2 regions of the Dorea acetigenes genome follow, and region 2 is predicted to be linked to the other one. Evidence: a T-box and tRNA genes for the amino acid it is inferred to sense, from the RefSeq annotation. Region 2 holds a T-box; the other holds one or more tRNA genes.
The links. A T-box is a leader RNA that pairs with one kind of tRNA and senses whether it is charged. The one in region 2 lies ahead of tyrS (tyrosine--tRNA ligase), so its partner is inferred to be a tRNA-Tyr.

Region 1 (7,881 bases), on a different contig from region 2:
TGCTTCACAGCAACAGCAAAAAGCATCGAAAGGTCGTGTGGTATTGTAACCATCGGTATGATGGTGACGAAAAATGTGCATCTCCCAGCATTTCTGAATCAGATATTAAGAAATATTATCTGGAAGCCCTGGAAAAATTACTGTCCAACAAGGATTCATACATTACAGAATGTCAGGAGCGTCTCGAAAATGAAGATGTATTAGTACAGCTTAAAGAAACGCGCCAGCAGGCTGAAATTTCACTTGAGGACCTTATGGCAGAGATTCAGGGGGTAGTCCACGAAAACGCCCGAAAGTCTCAGGATCAGCAGAAATACCGAGCTAAATTCAATAAGTTCGTCCAGCAAATTGATGAACAGAAAAAGCGCATGGCCGTTCTGAAAGCCGAAGAACTTAAACTGGTGGGTATGCGCGAGAAACTTCATCGTTTTATTGAGACGCTGAAAAACTGCAAAGATGCTACAGTATTTAAAGAGCAAGAATGGAACAACTTAGTAGAGCGTGCAGTCGTGAAGACAGAATCGCTTGACTTTGAATTTAAGAATGGCGAGAGGATAAAAATCACAATCTAATCTCAGGCAAACTATATACCACAAAATATGAGCGGCCAGCAATTGACCGCTCTTTTTTCTTGCTTCTTTTCTACTCATATAGCCTCACAGAACTCTAGTTCTCATAAAATTGGTGCAACTGTGAAAAGGCGTGTGCTTATGATTATTCTCCTCAACTCCAAGATAATCCGTGCGGCTTGCGCTTATTTCTTTTCAGAATGTAAGAATCCGTGCAACTTATGCTTGTAATGCACCAATTCTGAGCAAGACAGAGATCATTAAAATTGGTGCAGACTGATACTGAGTCTATAGCAGTGATTAGAAAAACACTCATTTTCTAACCCTGTGTTTATATTGTTCCTAGAAAAATTGGTGCAGACATAAAGAAAAACCCCCGAAAAATCGGGAGTTTTTCTCACGCCATTTTGTATCAAAAGTGACGTCTAAACCTGGTCTAAAGGTTAGGACACAACCCTTTCAAGGTTGTAATGCTCGGTTCAAGTCCGGCGGGGATCACTGTGGCTATAGTACAACGGTTAGTGCGGCAGATTGTGGCTCTGCATATCCGGGTTCGATTCCCGGTAGTCACCCCATGGGTAGGTAAGCCTAGCGGCGAAGGCGGCGGACTGTAAATCCGTTACATCAGAAACATCGAAGGTTCGAGTCCTTCCCTGCCCACTTTGTCAGCGTGTCTGAGTTGGTTTATCCTGATTATTCCAAATTGCTTTCTTAAAGATGAGCAGAACTGGCTAATACTACAGATGAGTGTGATTTTATGAGTGAAAGGTTTAAATGGTACGAGGAGTGATGTAAATGGATTTAAATAAAACAAGCAGATTTATCAGTTTGATTCTCCGGCACAGGCCAAATACTATTGGGATCTCGTTAGATGAACATGGATGGGCAAGTGTTGAAGAACTTTTGGCTGGTATCTCAAAGACACAGTACATTGATATGGAAATGCTTGAGAAAATTGTGGAAACAGATAGCAAGCAGAGATATTCTTTTAATGAAGATAAGACATTGATCAGAGCAAATCAAGGTCATTCCATTGACGTGGATGTAGAACTTCCGAAGAAGCAGCCTCCGGTAATTTTATATCACGGAACGGGAGAAAAATACGTAATCTCGATTGATGAACAAGGCCTGATTTCCAAGAGCCGCCTCTATGTCCATTTATCTGGTGATGAAGCAACTGCGGCTGTTGTCGGTTCACGGCATGGGAGACCCGTGGTGTATGAAGTACTTGCGAGTCAGATGTACTATGACGGTTATGAATTCTTTCAATCTGTAAATGGAGTATGGCTCACGAAGGCAGTACCGGTACAGTATTTGAAAAAACTTAAATAAAGCAGTGGGAGAATTAAATCCTATGACATGTACGATGCTAAATGGCAAAGGTTACAATTCTTTCTAACATTACAAGCATTCATCGAATTACTATAGACCGGGCAACAGAAAAAAAGGACAAATGGCGGAGTGAAGAAAAGTCAGTCAACGATGTGTTGAATGACAAAAACGGAGTGCTCATTTAAAATAGAATTATTCTGTAACACAAAATGCTTGCGAGTCAGATTGAGGAGGAGAAAAAGAAAGATAAGGAAGGTGTGAAATAATTGGAGAAGAGAAAGTTAGCATCCGTACAGTATGTACATCATATCACACCCATTGAAGGTGCAGATAAGATTGAGTGTGTACATGTCCTGGGATGGCAGTGTGTAGCCAACAAGGGGCAGTTTCAGGTGGGAGACCGTTGCGTATATATAGAAGTGGATTCATTTCTTCCTGTATGTGAGGAATTTGAGTTTCTAAGAAGCAGCAGTTTTAAAAAGTCAGAGATTCTTGGAGAAGGTTTCCGTTTAAAGACATTGAAGTTCAGAGGACAGATTTCACAGGGATTGGTCCAACCTTTATCGATTCTTCCGGAAGGTAAATATGAAATCGGAGCGGACGTGACAGAAGCTCTGGGTATTCGAAAATGGGAGATTGAGGAGAGAGTTACCAGCAGTGGTACGGTAATCGGAGATTTCCCTTATGGTATTACAAAGACAGATGAGCTTAGAGTTCAGTCTTATCCAGACTTAATCAGTGAGTTCAAGGAAATACCTGCTTACTATATCAGTACGAAGATGGATGGAACCAGCGTGACAATGTACTGGAAGGATGGTAAGTTTGGCGTCTGTGGACGAAACTATGAATATGAAGATAACGATAAGTGTGCCATGTGGAAATATGCCCATGAGCATAAGATTGAAGAGCGTTTAAAAGAGAATAACATTCCTGATGTGGCAATTCAGGGCGAGTTCTGCGGAGCAGGGATTCAGAAAAACAGATTGAAGCTTGTAAAACCGGAATGGTATGTCTTCACGATAGTCAATATGGAGACCGGACGTAGATATTCGCTTCAGCAGATGCAGGAACTTTGTGAGAAGGTCGGCCTTAAGATGGTACCTGTCGAAGAACAGGGAGAAGAATTTCCTTATAGTTCTGTTGAGAAACTGCTTGAAAGAGCAAAAGGAAAGTATGATTCCGGGATGAATAAGGAAGGGATTGTTATCAGACCAGTGGAGCCTGTTTATTCAAGAACAATAGAAGGACCATTGTCCATGAAAGTTCTGAATAATGATTATTTGCTGAAGGAGTGACAGGGATGACAAGAGGAATTATGTGAAAGATGGCGCAGGTTCAGGAGAAACCAGATGTTTAAGAAGAGAAGAAAAGAGGATCTTGAGGAAGGACATACAAATAATATATGGAACAGGCGCGATTTTGTAATGTGCGGCTTGGGAGAAAAAAGCAGAGTGTTGGCAATTGTTAAGCATATCAGAAAGTGTATGAAGTGGAGTAAGCAGAGAGTTGTCAGAGGATATGCAGATTCGGATATCTGGAATATGTATGGTTATCTACAGGTATTATTGCCGGACATGCTGGAATATCTGAAAAATCATCGTTGCGGTTCTCCTGGTTATTTTGGAGAGAACTATACAAATGAGGATGGGATTCTTGTAAATGATACTTGCCATGAGGTCTGGGATAAGATACTGGATCGTATGATTTTTCTTTGGAGAGAAACAGATGAAGAAACATGCTCTAAAAAAAATCCATACGAAGAGGAGTATATGAAAGCTCTCGATGAATTCACAGATAAATATGGAATATTTGGAGAAAAACTTCAGACACCGGAAGAACTGGAAGCCAATCGAAAACGTGGAGGCGGTGGCACTGTTCATTTTATGCATGAGCTGCCAGAATACAAAGAGATATCGGAAAAAAACATGGAAGAAGAAAAGAAGTTGGAACAGTACAGAATCGACTGTAAAGACGAGGTTATGGATTTGATGAAAGAACACTTCTTTGCCTTGTGGGATTAAAACGAATGAATTTTCCTGGAGAAGTGGTAAGAAACTTCTGAGATTGGCTTGCGATTTACCAGCGGATAAAGTAAACTAAAACTAAGAAAGTATAGGGAATATATGTTGAAGCAATTGCTTGCTGAGAATGGGGAGTGAGCAATTGTTTTTTCAACTATTATGGAAGAACGCCGCCGGTTCCGTGAAAAGCTGAAAGAGGCTCTGAAAAAAGTGGTGTGAATCAGGAAGGAGAGTGTATGAAGTACAGACCTGAATATGATCCAAAGGTAATTGGGAAAAATTTAAAACGGCTGAGAGAAGCGAAGAATCTGTCTGTGAATGAGGTAAGAGAGTACTTGCGTCTCAGCAAACAGGCAGTTTATAATTATGAAAGTGGTAAGCGATATCCGCAGTCAGATACCATGTTTGCGTTAATGGAACTGTATGAAGCAGATCTGCATGACATTATAGATGAACACGTGGAAGTCTCTGCGATCATGGACATGCCATGTAATGCATTGGAAGAATCTGAACAAACGATTTGTAAGGAAGCAAGTTGTGATGTATTAGAGAATACGGAGCCTGAGGCAGTACAGGGAATCGAGATGGTGGTTACGAATGTAATCTCGATTGAAGAGCGCAGGAAAAAATATGCGGAGTTGTTAGGCAAATACTATAAAGCTGGGTAAAGGTGGACAGCCATAAGCTTATGGATATGAGTGTGAGGCTGATGATCTGTATGCCTATAGCAAAACGCTCGCGGATCAGGGGAAAGGGGTTGCAAATGAATAAAAAAATATGGGATTTATATGCACCAATATATGAACGGGCAATGCGTTCAGATCGTAAAATTTATCAGACAATGTATGACAGGATTCCAAAAGTTATTCAAGAAAAAGATGTGCTGGAAATCGCTACCGGTCCCGGATTGCTGGCAAAGCATGTGGCATATGCTGCAAATAAAATGATTGCCACGGATTATTCCGAAGGAATGATTGCGGAAGCCAGAAAAGGAAAATACCCTGCTAATCTGACATTTGAAGTTGCAGATGCTACAGACCTGCCGTTTGATGATAGTTCCTTTGATGTGGTTCTGATTGCCAATGCACTTCATGTTATGTCGGATCCGGAAAAGGCGCTCATGGAAATAAAACGGGTATTGAAGGATAAAGGAATACTGATTGCGCCTAATTTTGTAAATCATAAAGGTGGGTTTATAAGCCGCATATGGTCGGGCATACTGAAAATAGCAGGAATAGGTTTTGAACATCAGTGGAAGGAAGAGGAATACAGGCAATTTCTTGAAAAAAACGGATGGAAAGTAAAAAACTGGAAATTAATGCAGGCGCGTATCCCTATTGTCTATGTTGAATGTGTAAGAGAACGGTAGATTCCGGTGTTATGTGGGGCCGCAGCCTTCTAAGCTGCGGCACCACTAAGTTTCATTATTTTTTCATCAGTTCGACACCGGCATTCCAGGCAGTTGCAACTTTCTCTCCGGTGGAGTAGTAACCATTCTGGAATTGATCAAACATGAGTGCCTGAAGTTTTGTCGGATCGACCTTTCCATTTTCAGAGAGTACGTTTTCTTCTGCTTTAACATTTACAATCTTTCCAACGATTGCGGATACATACTCGGTTTCCAGAAATTCCAGCAGTTCGCATTCCATAACAACAGGAAATTCCTCAATAATCGGAGCGTTTACTTTATCACTCTTTACGGCATGGTAACCGGTACGTTCAAATTTGTCATTAATTTTATTTCCGGAAGCGATGCCAAAGAAATCTGCAACATCTACATGTGCTTCATCAGCCAAAGCGACAGTAAAAGCTTTGCTTTCCTGAATATTCAACCAGGTCTTCTTGCCTTCGCCGATAAACAGAATGATTTTATCCATATCGCAAATCTGACCCCAAGCTACATTCATTACATTTACTTTTTCGTTTGCGTCATATGCGGCTACCATCAGAACCGGCATTGGATAGACAGCCGGAATGACACCAATATCTTTCTTCATATTGTAGATACCTCCTTATAATGATTTGATTGTATTTCTTTATGAATCTACTTATAATTATATTAATATCGGGAAAGGATGGCAAGTTTTTCAGTGATATATTTGAGTAGTTTTAAGCTAAGTAAAGAGAGAATAAATAACCCCAATATATATCCGTATAATGTATTTCATGGGAAAGATGTGGAGCCATTTGTCTTTTCGCCAGTTACAGTGCTATATGGGAATAACGGATCCGGGAAATCTACTATTCTAAATATCATAGCGAACAAGCTTATGTTAAAAGGCAAGGAGTATGCAACCAGCAATTCTTTCGGGAGTGTAGATTACTGTGGCAGATTTTCATCGGAATGCAGGTTTAGTTTCGGAGATGATGAGTCTGGGAATACAATTAGAAAACTTCCGGAGAATAGCAGGTTTATTAAGAGCGAGGATATTTTATACGAGATCAAAAAAATTCAGCAAAGACAGATTCTGGCTGATGGCATGGAATATGATTATATGAAAAATGGACATTCGCACAAAGAGGCAGCAGATTATTTCCGGACGAAAGAAGGAATGCAGCAGATTGAATATATAGAATTTGCGCAGGAAAAATATTCAAATGGGGAAACAGCGATGCAATTCTTTGAGGACTATCTGCTACCGGATGCATTATATCTGCTGGATGAACCGGAGGTATCGCTGTCACCGGCAAATCAGGTATTACTGGCAAAAGAGATTAATAAGCTGGCGAGACTGCTTTCGTGTCAGTTTATTATTGCGACACATTCGCCGTTTATGCTTGGAACACTGGATTCTAAAATATATAATATAGATACGGAAGATTATAGTATTTGTGAATGGTACGATCTTGAAAACGTGAGATATTTTTATGATTTTTTTAAGAAGCATGAAAGTGAATTTGAAAGATGATATAGTATAAGATACGGGATTTTGGAGGGGTACGATGGAAATATAAAGAACAGGAATATAAATATCATAACGGATTTGAAGGGAAATAAGATTGTCCTGATTAATGATATTATTTTTAAAGGAAAGAAAGCAATCAACTGGAATGATGTAAAGGTTTACCTGGAATCCTATGTAAGAGAGTTTTATGAAATTGCTGATACAAAGGATATTGTGTATATCGGGAAAGACTTGCCGGATGAATATACAGGTTCCAGATATACTTATTCGCTGAAGGGTGCGAATGCAAAAGCAAAGGCGAATGCTTCCCAAGGGATACCGGAAATGTTGGAAATAGCAGTTGGTAAACAATTTCGGGAAAACTCCGGAGAGAAACATTTGAGAAATGCGGCAAATGGATGGTACAGGTATGATTCCCGTTTTGCGCTTCCTGTTTATGATGAATCGGGAGAGGTGGAGCGGTATAATATTTTTCATGCGTCTATGCTGATACGCCACGCGAATGATGGAAAAATGTATTTATATGATGTTTTAGACATAAAAAAAGAAACGAGCAACCCGTTCAAATCATAAAATTCTACTTGGCAAAAACCCATTTCCTAAGACCCACTATAGAATATGATTGGGCATCTGTCAAGCAATATTTTGAATCCAGCATTGAAACTGTAACAGTTCAGCCCGCGTCATTCGCAAAACGCATCTGCGATGCTTCTCCGCTGCTATGCAGCTATTTTTGCTCATAAAATGGCGCTCCACTCATAAGTCAAACAGTAGGAATCAGAGATATATCAAAAGAGTGAAGATACCGCGATGGAAAAGTATCTTCACTCTTTTCTTTTACAACATGTTTTTATAAGCATTTCCCCACTCAACCATGGAATCAAGAATTGGTTTCAAAGACTTTCCTAAATCACTTAATGCATATTCTACTCTTGGCGGAACTTCCGGATAGACCGTTCTTGTAATCAAACCATCGTTTTCCATAGAGCGAAGGCTGTCAGTGAGAACCTTCTGGCTGATGCCTTCTAAATCCCTTTTGAGTTCGTTGAAACG
Region 2 (7,881 bases):
ATTCAAAGCTTTCCGCTCGGTTTCCGGAAGGAAAGAAAGGGTGAAAATCTCTGCCCTGTCCACGAATTCTTTTGTATATCTCTGAGGACGAATGTATGCAGTGGCTACCTTCTTCCCCCACATAATACCAAGCCCGCCCCAGCTTGCCGTCATAGTGTTGGACCCTTCTTTATTTCCCGCCGTAATCAACATCCACTGTTTTGCTATTTTATCAAACGGGTTGAAGGATAATTCATCAATTGCTATTTCTTTAAATGCCATTTTCCTGTCCTCCTGTAAATCCTGTCTTACTGCTTATTTTACATTACCATTCACAGCACCCCACCAGCATACGCACTCGTCGCATCTTCGATGCTCCAGTCCCGCTCCTGGCGGAGCTAAGACTGCTTATGCGGGTGGGGTGACTGCTCCACAGTCCTGATTTGGAATCCCAGATATTTTCTTACGTGCAAGCACGACGAATCTATCTGGGATTTCAAATCGGCTGTGAATGGTAACTATTTTACAATTACTTTCCGGAAATTTTTCTTGCCTTTCTTCAAAACAAGACCTTCTCCCTTCATTTCTTCTGCAGTAAAAGCCTGATAAATATCCGTCACCTTCTCCCCCTCAACGGCAACACCGCCCTGCTGAACCGCACGTCTTGCCTCGGATTTGGAAGAAACCAGCCCACTCTTTACCAGCATAGTCAGGATATCAATCTTGCCATCCGCCATATCCTCTTCTGTCAATTCTGCAGTCGGCATATCTGCTGCCGCTCCCTGGCTGAACAGCGCTCTTGCTGCGTCCTGCGCTTTTTTCGCTTCCTCTTCTCCATGAACCAGCTTCGTCAGCTCATAAGCCAGAATTTCTTTCGCCGTATTAAGCTGTGCCCCTTCCCAGGAATCCATTTTATCAATCTCCTCCAACGGAAGGAACGTCAGCATACGGATACATTTCAACACATCTGCATCAGCCACATTTCTCCAATACTGATAAAAATCAAATGGTGAAGTCTTGTTGGGATCAAGCCATACTGCGCCACTCTGGGTCTTTCCCATCTTCTTTCCTTCCGAATTAAGAAGCAGCGTAATTGTCATAGCGCTTGCATCCTTTCCCAATTTCCGACGGATCAGTTCTGTACCGCCCAGCATATTACTCCACTGGTCATCTCCGCCAAATTGCAGATTACATCCGTATTTCTGGAACAATGCATAGAAATCATAACTCTGCATAATCATATAGTTAAATTCCAGGAAACTCAAGCCTTTTTCCATTCTCTGCTTATAGCACTCTGCCGTCAGCATACGGTTTACGCTAAAGTGCGCTCCCACCTCCCGGAGGACGTCGATATAATTCAAATCCATCAGCCAATCCGCATTATTTACCATAAGAGCCTTTCCATCAGAAAAATCAATAAAACGGCTCATCTGCTTTTTAAAGCACTCACAATTATGCTGAATTGTCTCCGGCGTCATCATCTGACGCATATCTGTTCTTCCCGAAGGATCTCCAATCATGGCAGTACCTCCACCAATCAGGGCAATCGGTTTGTTCCCCGCTTCCTGCAGACGCTTCATCAGGCAAAGCGCCATAAAATGTCCCACATGAAGGCTGTCTGCCGTCGGATCGAACCCGATATAGAAGGTTGCCTTTCCATTATTCACCAGGTCTCTGATAACTTCTTCATCTGTTACCTGCGCGATTAGTCCCCGTGCCTGTAATTCTTCATAAATTCCCATTGTCTTTCCTCTCCTTTATCTTTTCCTTGTCTTTATACCCCGGGCGCCTATGCCGCTTTCCTTCCAATTGCGTGCTGACGTACCTTGCCTTTACGTAAAAACGTCTCGCCCTTATACTAAATAAGGACGAGACGTTATTCCCGTGGTACCACCTTGTTTTACTGATGATTCTCATCACCAGCCTCTGTAAGCTGCTATTACAGCCCATGCACGATAACGTGTGCCTTACGTCGCCGCCTACTGTCTTCTGGTCTGAATCCCTGATTTCGGGGCGAAGCTCCAAGATGTATTCGCAGTTGGTTCTTTCATGCGCCTCTCATCATCCGGCTGCTTTCTGTATGGGGGTCCCGACTGCTACTTCTTCTTTTCTAAGCCTTTTTGTTCTCTTCACTTGACTGAAATACTAACGTATTTTTGTAACTTTGTCAAGATACCAATCAGCTTACTGTTCATTTTTTAATTGTTGGACAGTCTCTAAAGGCAATCCGATTTTTTCAGAAATCGTCTGGACATCCAGAACATCCAGCAGATTTCTTGCATTTTCAATTTTCGCTTTGTTGATGCCCTGGCTAATACCCTGACTAACACCTTGACTTATCCCTTGGCTAATTCCCTTATCAATCAACATTTCTCCAAGTCTTGTCATACTGATTTCCTCCAAAAATTCTTCTAACTCTTCCTTTGATAAAAATTTGTCTGTCATAGCATAAAGCACCGCCTCGATCTTTCTAATATCCTCTTCGGAGACTGCCGTGGCTTCACGAATAAGTTGAAAAGCTGTACGCATACGCTCCTTCTGTGTCATTTTGCCGCTCATAAGAGGAGAGAGCATTAACGGAACCAAATCTTCCTTTGTGAGAACCTGCCCTTCTTTTAATTTCTGCTGTAGTCTGGAAAATAGCCAGTCTGCGTTTTGATCTCGCATGATAATGGGAATAATGCGGTATGTATTCACCCCTTCTGTATACTCGGTTACGGGATTTAAAATATTTCCAGAAAAGAGTACATAAGTGGTAACCGATACTTTGTGCTGATAGCTTGTTACTGCCTCATACATACGAAAACGCTTCAGTCCGTCAATTCCCTCGTTGGTACTTTGAAACTCAAAATGCTTCCAGGTTCCGTTCTCCATAATTAGAGTAAAATCCTGAAACATCTTTTTGGCTTCCAGGTAAATGTTCTCGGTTGGGCCATAACCGACGACCTTTTCCGTAATGCCAAGCCAGGGGAGCAATACTTTTGAAAATTCTCGCATGGCTGTTTTTAATACTATGTCCTCATGCTGTTCCAAAGAGTTTGTTTTTTCTTTTAAGCTGTCGTGTTTCTCCATAGACCTTCCTTTCTGTGAAATTGTACAGAGAAACTATCTGATTATAACTATAGCAAAATATTGCGGTTCAGGCAATGGTTTTAGAATCTTTTTAGTTACAGTGTTTGTGCTGTGAGTTTCTGCTGTTACCATTCACAACACCCCACCAACATGCGCATTCGTCACATCTTCGATGCTTCAAATAATTAGGAAAATTCCTGAAAACAGGTTGACCCTTACTTAAGAAAAATGTAGAAATATAATCTTGATATTTAACAGGAAATTATCATAGGTTCTCTGTACAGACCATCATCTGTAAAATACAGTCTACCTTAAAATTATGTAAACGTCAAGGTCAATTTCGTTGGTGCCGCTTTAAAGATAACACAGGAATTGAAAATCTTCATGTTGCCCTGTATAATTAGGGGAGAATAAATTATAAATTGGAGTGAAAAAACAATTGAAAAACTACAAGTTAAGTTTTGATATTTGGGGACTGCTATTATTCTTGATAATTATGATACCTAATTTTATTTGGTTTTCTATACCTGCGCCAAACGATGTGCTAAGAGCAGATTCGATTACAGAAGTGGTCGATACCATAGCCTCAATATGTCAGGTATTGATGATTATTGCGCTTTGCATTTTTGTGAATAAAAGAAGCTATAAATTCCGCATGACTCCTTTGATAATTGCCGTGGTGATTTGCTGCTTATTATATTTTGCGAGTTGGATCGGGTATTATCTTGGTATGGTGAATACGGTTATCATATTGGGATTGACGGTTCCACCATGTTTGACATTTATGTTTTATGCCATTGACAGAAGGAACATGATAGCAGTAATTCCGATTTCTATTTTTACACTCTGTCATTTGATATACGGAGTAGCTAATTTTATCATTTGATTTTTTATTGATTTGATAGACAAAAATCTTCTTGTAAGACCGGGCACCATTTTGATTATCCGAGAAAAAGAATTAGTCTACGGATATATCTACACAGTTCTTATTATTAGCCAAAATAATTCCTATCATGTATGGTTTAATGAATAAGGGTTGACAGACGTTCTTTTTTTTGATATGTTGTATATACAACAGATGGAGGTGGATTGACTAATGAGCAAACGAGTAGATAACACTGTATGCCATTGTTTAAAAATGAGAAGAAGTGCAGAAAATGTAATACGATTCTACGATAATATTCTTGCGCCATGTGGCATAACGGTAAGACAGTACTCTTTGCTTAATGCTATATCCGAACACAGTGGTTGCAATGTTAGAATATTATCGGAAGCTACTTTACTTGACCGTTCTACTCTTACGAGGAGTTTAAAACCCCTTATTCAAGCTGGTTATATAAAAGACAATAAAGTTGCAGGTGCGAGAGATAGCGTATTGGAACTTACTGAAAAAGGTATTTCTGTATGCAAGGAAGCTGCTAACTTATGGGAAAGTGCGCAACACCAATTTGAAGCAAAATTGGGCAAAGAACAGTTATCTGCATTTGAAAATACCTTAATACTTTTACAAGATTTATAATTTTTTCAAGTATCTTTTATTTTATCGTACATAAAAGAGCATTTTTGTTGTATATACAATATTCAAGGAGGATTTTATATGTCAACAATTATGTACACACCTTTCCATTTAAAAAACATTCAAGTTTCTAATCGCCTTGTAGCAAGTGCCATGTTTGAATATGGTGCAGATAATGGAAAAATCACCGAAAAAATCAAAGAGCGTTACTTAGCACTTGCAGACGGCGGATCTGGTCTGATTATTACAGGAATGCACGCGGTAAGTGCATCTGGTTCTGTTGCCCCGATTATGGTCAATACCGAATATGACAATTATGTCGTTGACATGAGCAATATTGCCAATACAGTACACGAAAAAGGTGGAAAGATTATTGTTCAGTTGCAGCACTGTGGAGGAAAGACAAGTACCGCAGAGGGTTATGACAAATTTGCCGTATGCGAAAAAAAAAGTTTCCGAAAACTGCATTTATCATGAAGCAACAAAAGACGAATTACATAAAGTTGCTGTAGATTTTGCCAATTCTGCATTGAGATGTAAAGAAGCCGGAGTTGATGGAGTACAAATTCATGGGGCACATGGTTACTTAATAAACTCTTTCCTTTCGCCTTCTACGAATTATCGTACAGATGAATATGGAGGGAAAATTGAAAATCGCGCCAGAATTTTATTTGAAGTGTATGACGCAATTAGACGAGCCGTCGGAGATGACTTTATCATAGGAGTAAAATTTCCATTTAGTGATTTGAATGAAAATTCTATCAAACCGGAAGAATCTATTTTTGTCTGCAAGGAGCTTGAAAAGCGTGGAATAAATTTTATTGAGGTGTCCTCCGGAATGGTAATGGACAATTCTTCCGCGTCGTTTACCCCGGTTGTTCGCAATGATAATCAAGCTCCTTTTTTAAAGTATGCTTCTCAACTTGCTTGTCAAGTAGCCATTCCTATTATAAGCGTTTGCGGGTATCGTACACCCGATATGGTTGAGAAAGCATTGTCCGAAACAAAAATATCTGCCGTATCTTTTGGTCGTCCACTTGTTAGAGAACCAAATCTTCCTAACCGTTGGAAAAAGACAGACGTCCTGCAATGTGTATTTCTTGCAATCGTTGCTGTAATTCTTTGGGGGACAAAATTATTACTTGTCAAATTGCGAAATAAGGCAAAATACAGAGATGAACAATTTTCCTCTTTACCGTCCGAAATGCAAGCAGGAAACAAAGCGCGAACAGGCAGAAAAAGCGTCGTTGGTATCTTCCCAGTTTAGAAAGTGGACGTGCGGCTTGAACGCAAAAACATAGAGTCTATAGGCTTTCCAGAGGGAACCTTCCCATTTGGCTCCCCCTAATTTTTCACCACATTGCTATTATAACAAATACTAAGTATCAACCCCATATAAACATAAATAATCAAAAGATTAGTACCGCCAAAAGATAAAAACGGCATAAAAACATTGGTTGGCGGTACGCATCCAAAGTTCATTCCCACATACAGAATTACCTGCAGTACAATCAGGAATGTACAGCCTATTCCCATCATGTTCCCCAGCCTGTTTTTCTGCCGGAAAACAATTCTGCAAAGATAAACCAATAATCCCGCCACCAATATTGTGCAGATAATCCCCGCGCCCTTTCCCAGATACCGGAATATGCACAGCCATAAGAAATCTCCCCGGACATCAGTCGCCCATACAGAAGTTTCTATCTTGGTACCGCTCTTAAACGCTTCCGCTCCATCACCAATCACTTCCGCACTCATCTGATAATATCCATTTTCCATTGGATGAAAGATTCCCTGAATGCGTTCCATCTGATAAAGCGGCATTGCTGAAAACCAGCCTGCGTGCAGAAGCATCAAAAAAAGTACGATAGAAATTGCCGCTACGCTTCCCCATATAAGCAGAAAATACCGTTTTCTCTCTGCTCCGAACCATTTCTTATAAACTGCCATATTCAAAAGCAGTAGCCCTATCAGCATAAGGATAAATGCCGGAACAATTGCAGGCGCTCTTAAAACCGCTAACACCGATATTGCAAGAAAAACCATAGATTTTACCAGCCCTCTCCATCCCTGCATCCGATAGTTCCACAGGATGCCCGCATAGACCGGGATAAATGCGTAAGCAAATAGATTCACCTTTAGATATCCGCCATTTATTTGGACACCGAAATGATAATACAGCAGAATACCTGCCAGCAGCAGCCCCCAGATTTCTCTTGCATACTGTCCAATACGTGAATAATCCAGATAACAGATCAGAAACATAACAAAGATTCCAACTGCCATCCAAAAGCTCTGTCTTATAACCGGATTCATTGTGTCTGTCTCCAGCAGCGCCCCGGCATTCCTATGTACAAAAATCTGTAGTACCATTCCCAGGATGCTCAGGAGAAAAATATAACTCAAAAGCTTCCACTCCATCTTCGGTCTGTGAAGCCTGTCTAAGCTTACCCCTACTTCTACCGGATCTCCCATCTGGCGTACTGCCTCTTCTTCCGCTTCCTGTGCCGTCATTCCGGCCGTCATATAATCGTCCTTCTGGTCTTCGATATGGTCTTTCAGTTCTTTTAACACTGCCGGTCTTGCCCTTTTACAACGCATCTGTTCTGACACAATGTTCAGATAATTATACATACGCAAGCCCTGCACCTCCCAACACATTCGTCACTGCCCGAGAATATTCCTTCCATTCCTCCGTCTTTGCTTTTAATTGTTTCTTTCCTTCTTTGGTGAGGCTATAATATTTCCTTGTTTTTCCAAGAACCTCCTGCTCATAGGATTGGACAAATCCTTTTTCTTCCTGCGCGTGAAGCAAGGGATATAAGGTTCCCGCCTTCAGTTCAAATACATTGTCTGACTTTTCCCTTAATGCTACTATCATTTCATATCCATACATATCTTTCTCTTCCAGAAGTTTCAGTACCAGCATCACCATGCTCCCGGATACCAGACTTTTGTCAATTGCCATCTTGTTTCCCTCCTTTATATAGTCTGCCTATGTATATCGGCTAACTATATAATATATCGGACATCTATATATGTCAAGACATTCCTTTCATAATCCAACCCTGACTTCACAAAAATTTAGGAGAAACTGTGACTTATACAAGTGCCAGTCTCTCCTAAGACTTCTTCATTCTTTATTCCGTTCCTACAAGATTCCCCCGACAGACAAAAACAATGGTGCGAATACCAGCGACACTATCGTCATTAATTTAATCAGGATATTAATGGATGGTCCCGACGTATCCTTGAAGGGATCGCCTACGGTATCTCCCACGACCGCCGCTTTATGTGCTTCACTTCCCTTTCCT

Region 1: it encodes a tRNA-Tyr, which carries the amino acid that the T-box ahead of tyrS (tyrosine--tRNA ligase) is inferred to sense. The anticodon was not compared.

Annotation. Positions count from the first base shown of each region.
Region 1 is NZ_JAOQJU010000004.1:67,560-75,440, forward strand. It holds gene OCV99_RS05905 (recombinase family protein) at 1-572, shown strand, start outside; tRNA gene OCV99_RS05910 (tRNA-His) at 1,070-1,144, shown strand; tRNA gene OCV99_RS05915 (tRNA-Tyr) at 1,146-1,229, shown strand; gene OCV99_RS05920 (RNA 2'-phosphotransferase) at 1,365-1,901, shown strand; gene OCV99_RS05925 (hypothetical protein) at 1,943-2,086, shown strand; gene OCV99_RS05930 (RNA ligase (ATP)) at 2,168-3,196, shown strand; gene OCV99_RS05935 (hypothetical protein) at 3,251-3,922, shown strand; gene OCV99_RS05940 (helix-turn-helix domain-containing protein) at 4,159-4,590, shown strand; gene OCV99_RS05945 (class I SAM-dependent methyltransferase) at 4,686-5,291, shown strand; gene OCV99_RS05950 (flavin reductase family protein) at 5,347-5,919, opposite strand; gene OCV99_RS05955 (AAA family ATPase) at 5,998-6,831, shown strand; gene OCV99_RS05960 (hypothetical protein) at 6,853-7,401, shown strand; partial or broken gene OCV99_RS05965 (winged helix-turn-helix transcriptional regulator) at 7,666-7,881, opposite strand, start outside.
Region 2 is NZ_JAOQJU010000003.1:18,844-26,724, forward strand. It holds gene OCV99_RS04490 (flavin reductase) at 1-261, opposite strand, end outside; gene tyrS (tyrosine--tRNA ligase) at 498-1,721, opposite strand; T-box leader at 1,841-2,101, opposite strand; gene OCV99_RS04500 (hypothetical protein) at 2,164-3,051, opposite strand; gene OCV99_RS04505 (MarR family winged helix-turn-helix transcriptional regulator) at 4,148-4,570, shown strand; gene OCV99_RS04510 (oxidoreductase) at 4,649-5,044, shown strand; partial or broken gene OCV99_RS04515 (oxidoreductase) at 4,989-5,582, shown strand; gene OCV99_RS18340 (hypothetical protein) at 5,743-5,868, shown strand; gene OCV99_RS04520 (FtsW/RodA/SpoVE family cell cycle protein) at 5,912-7,201, opposite strand; gene OCV99_RS04525 (PadR family transcriptional regulator) at 7,194-7,535, opposite strand; gene OCV99_RS04530 (sodium-translocating pyrophosphatase) at 7,719-7,881, opposite strand, start outside.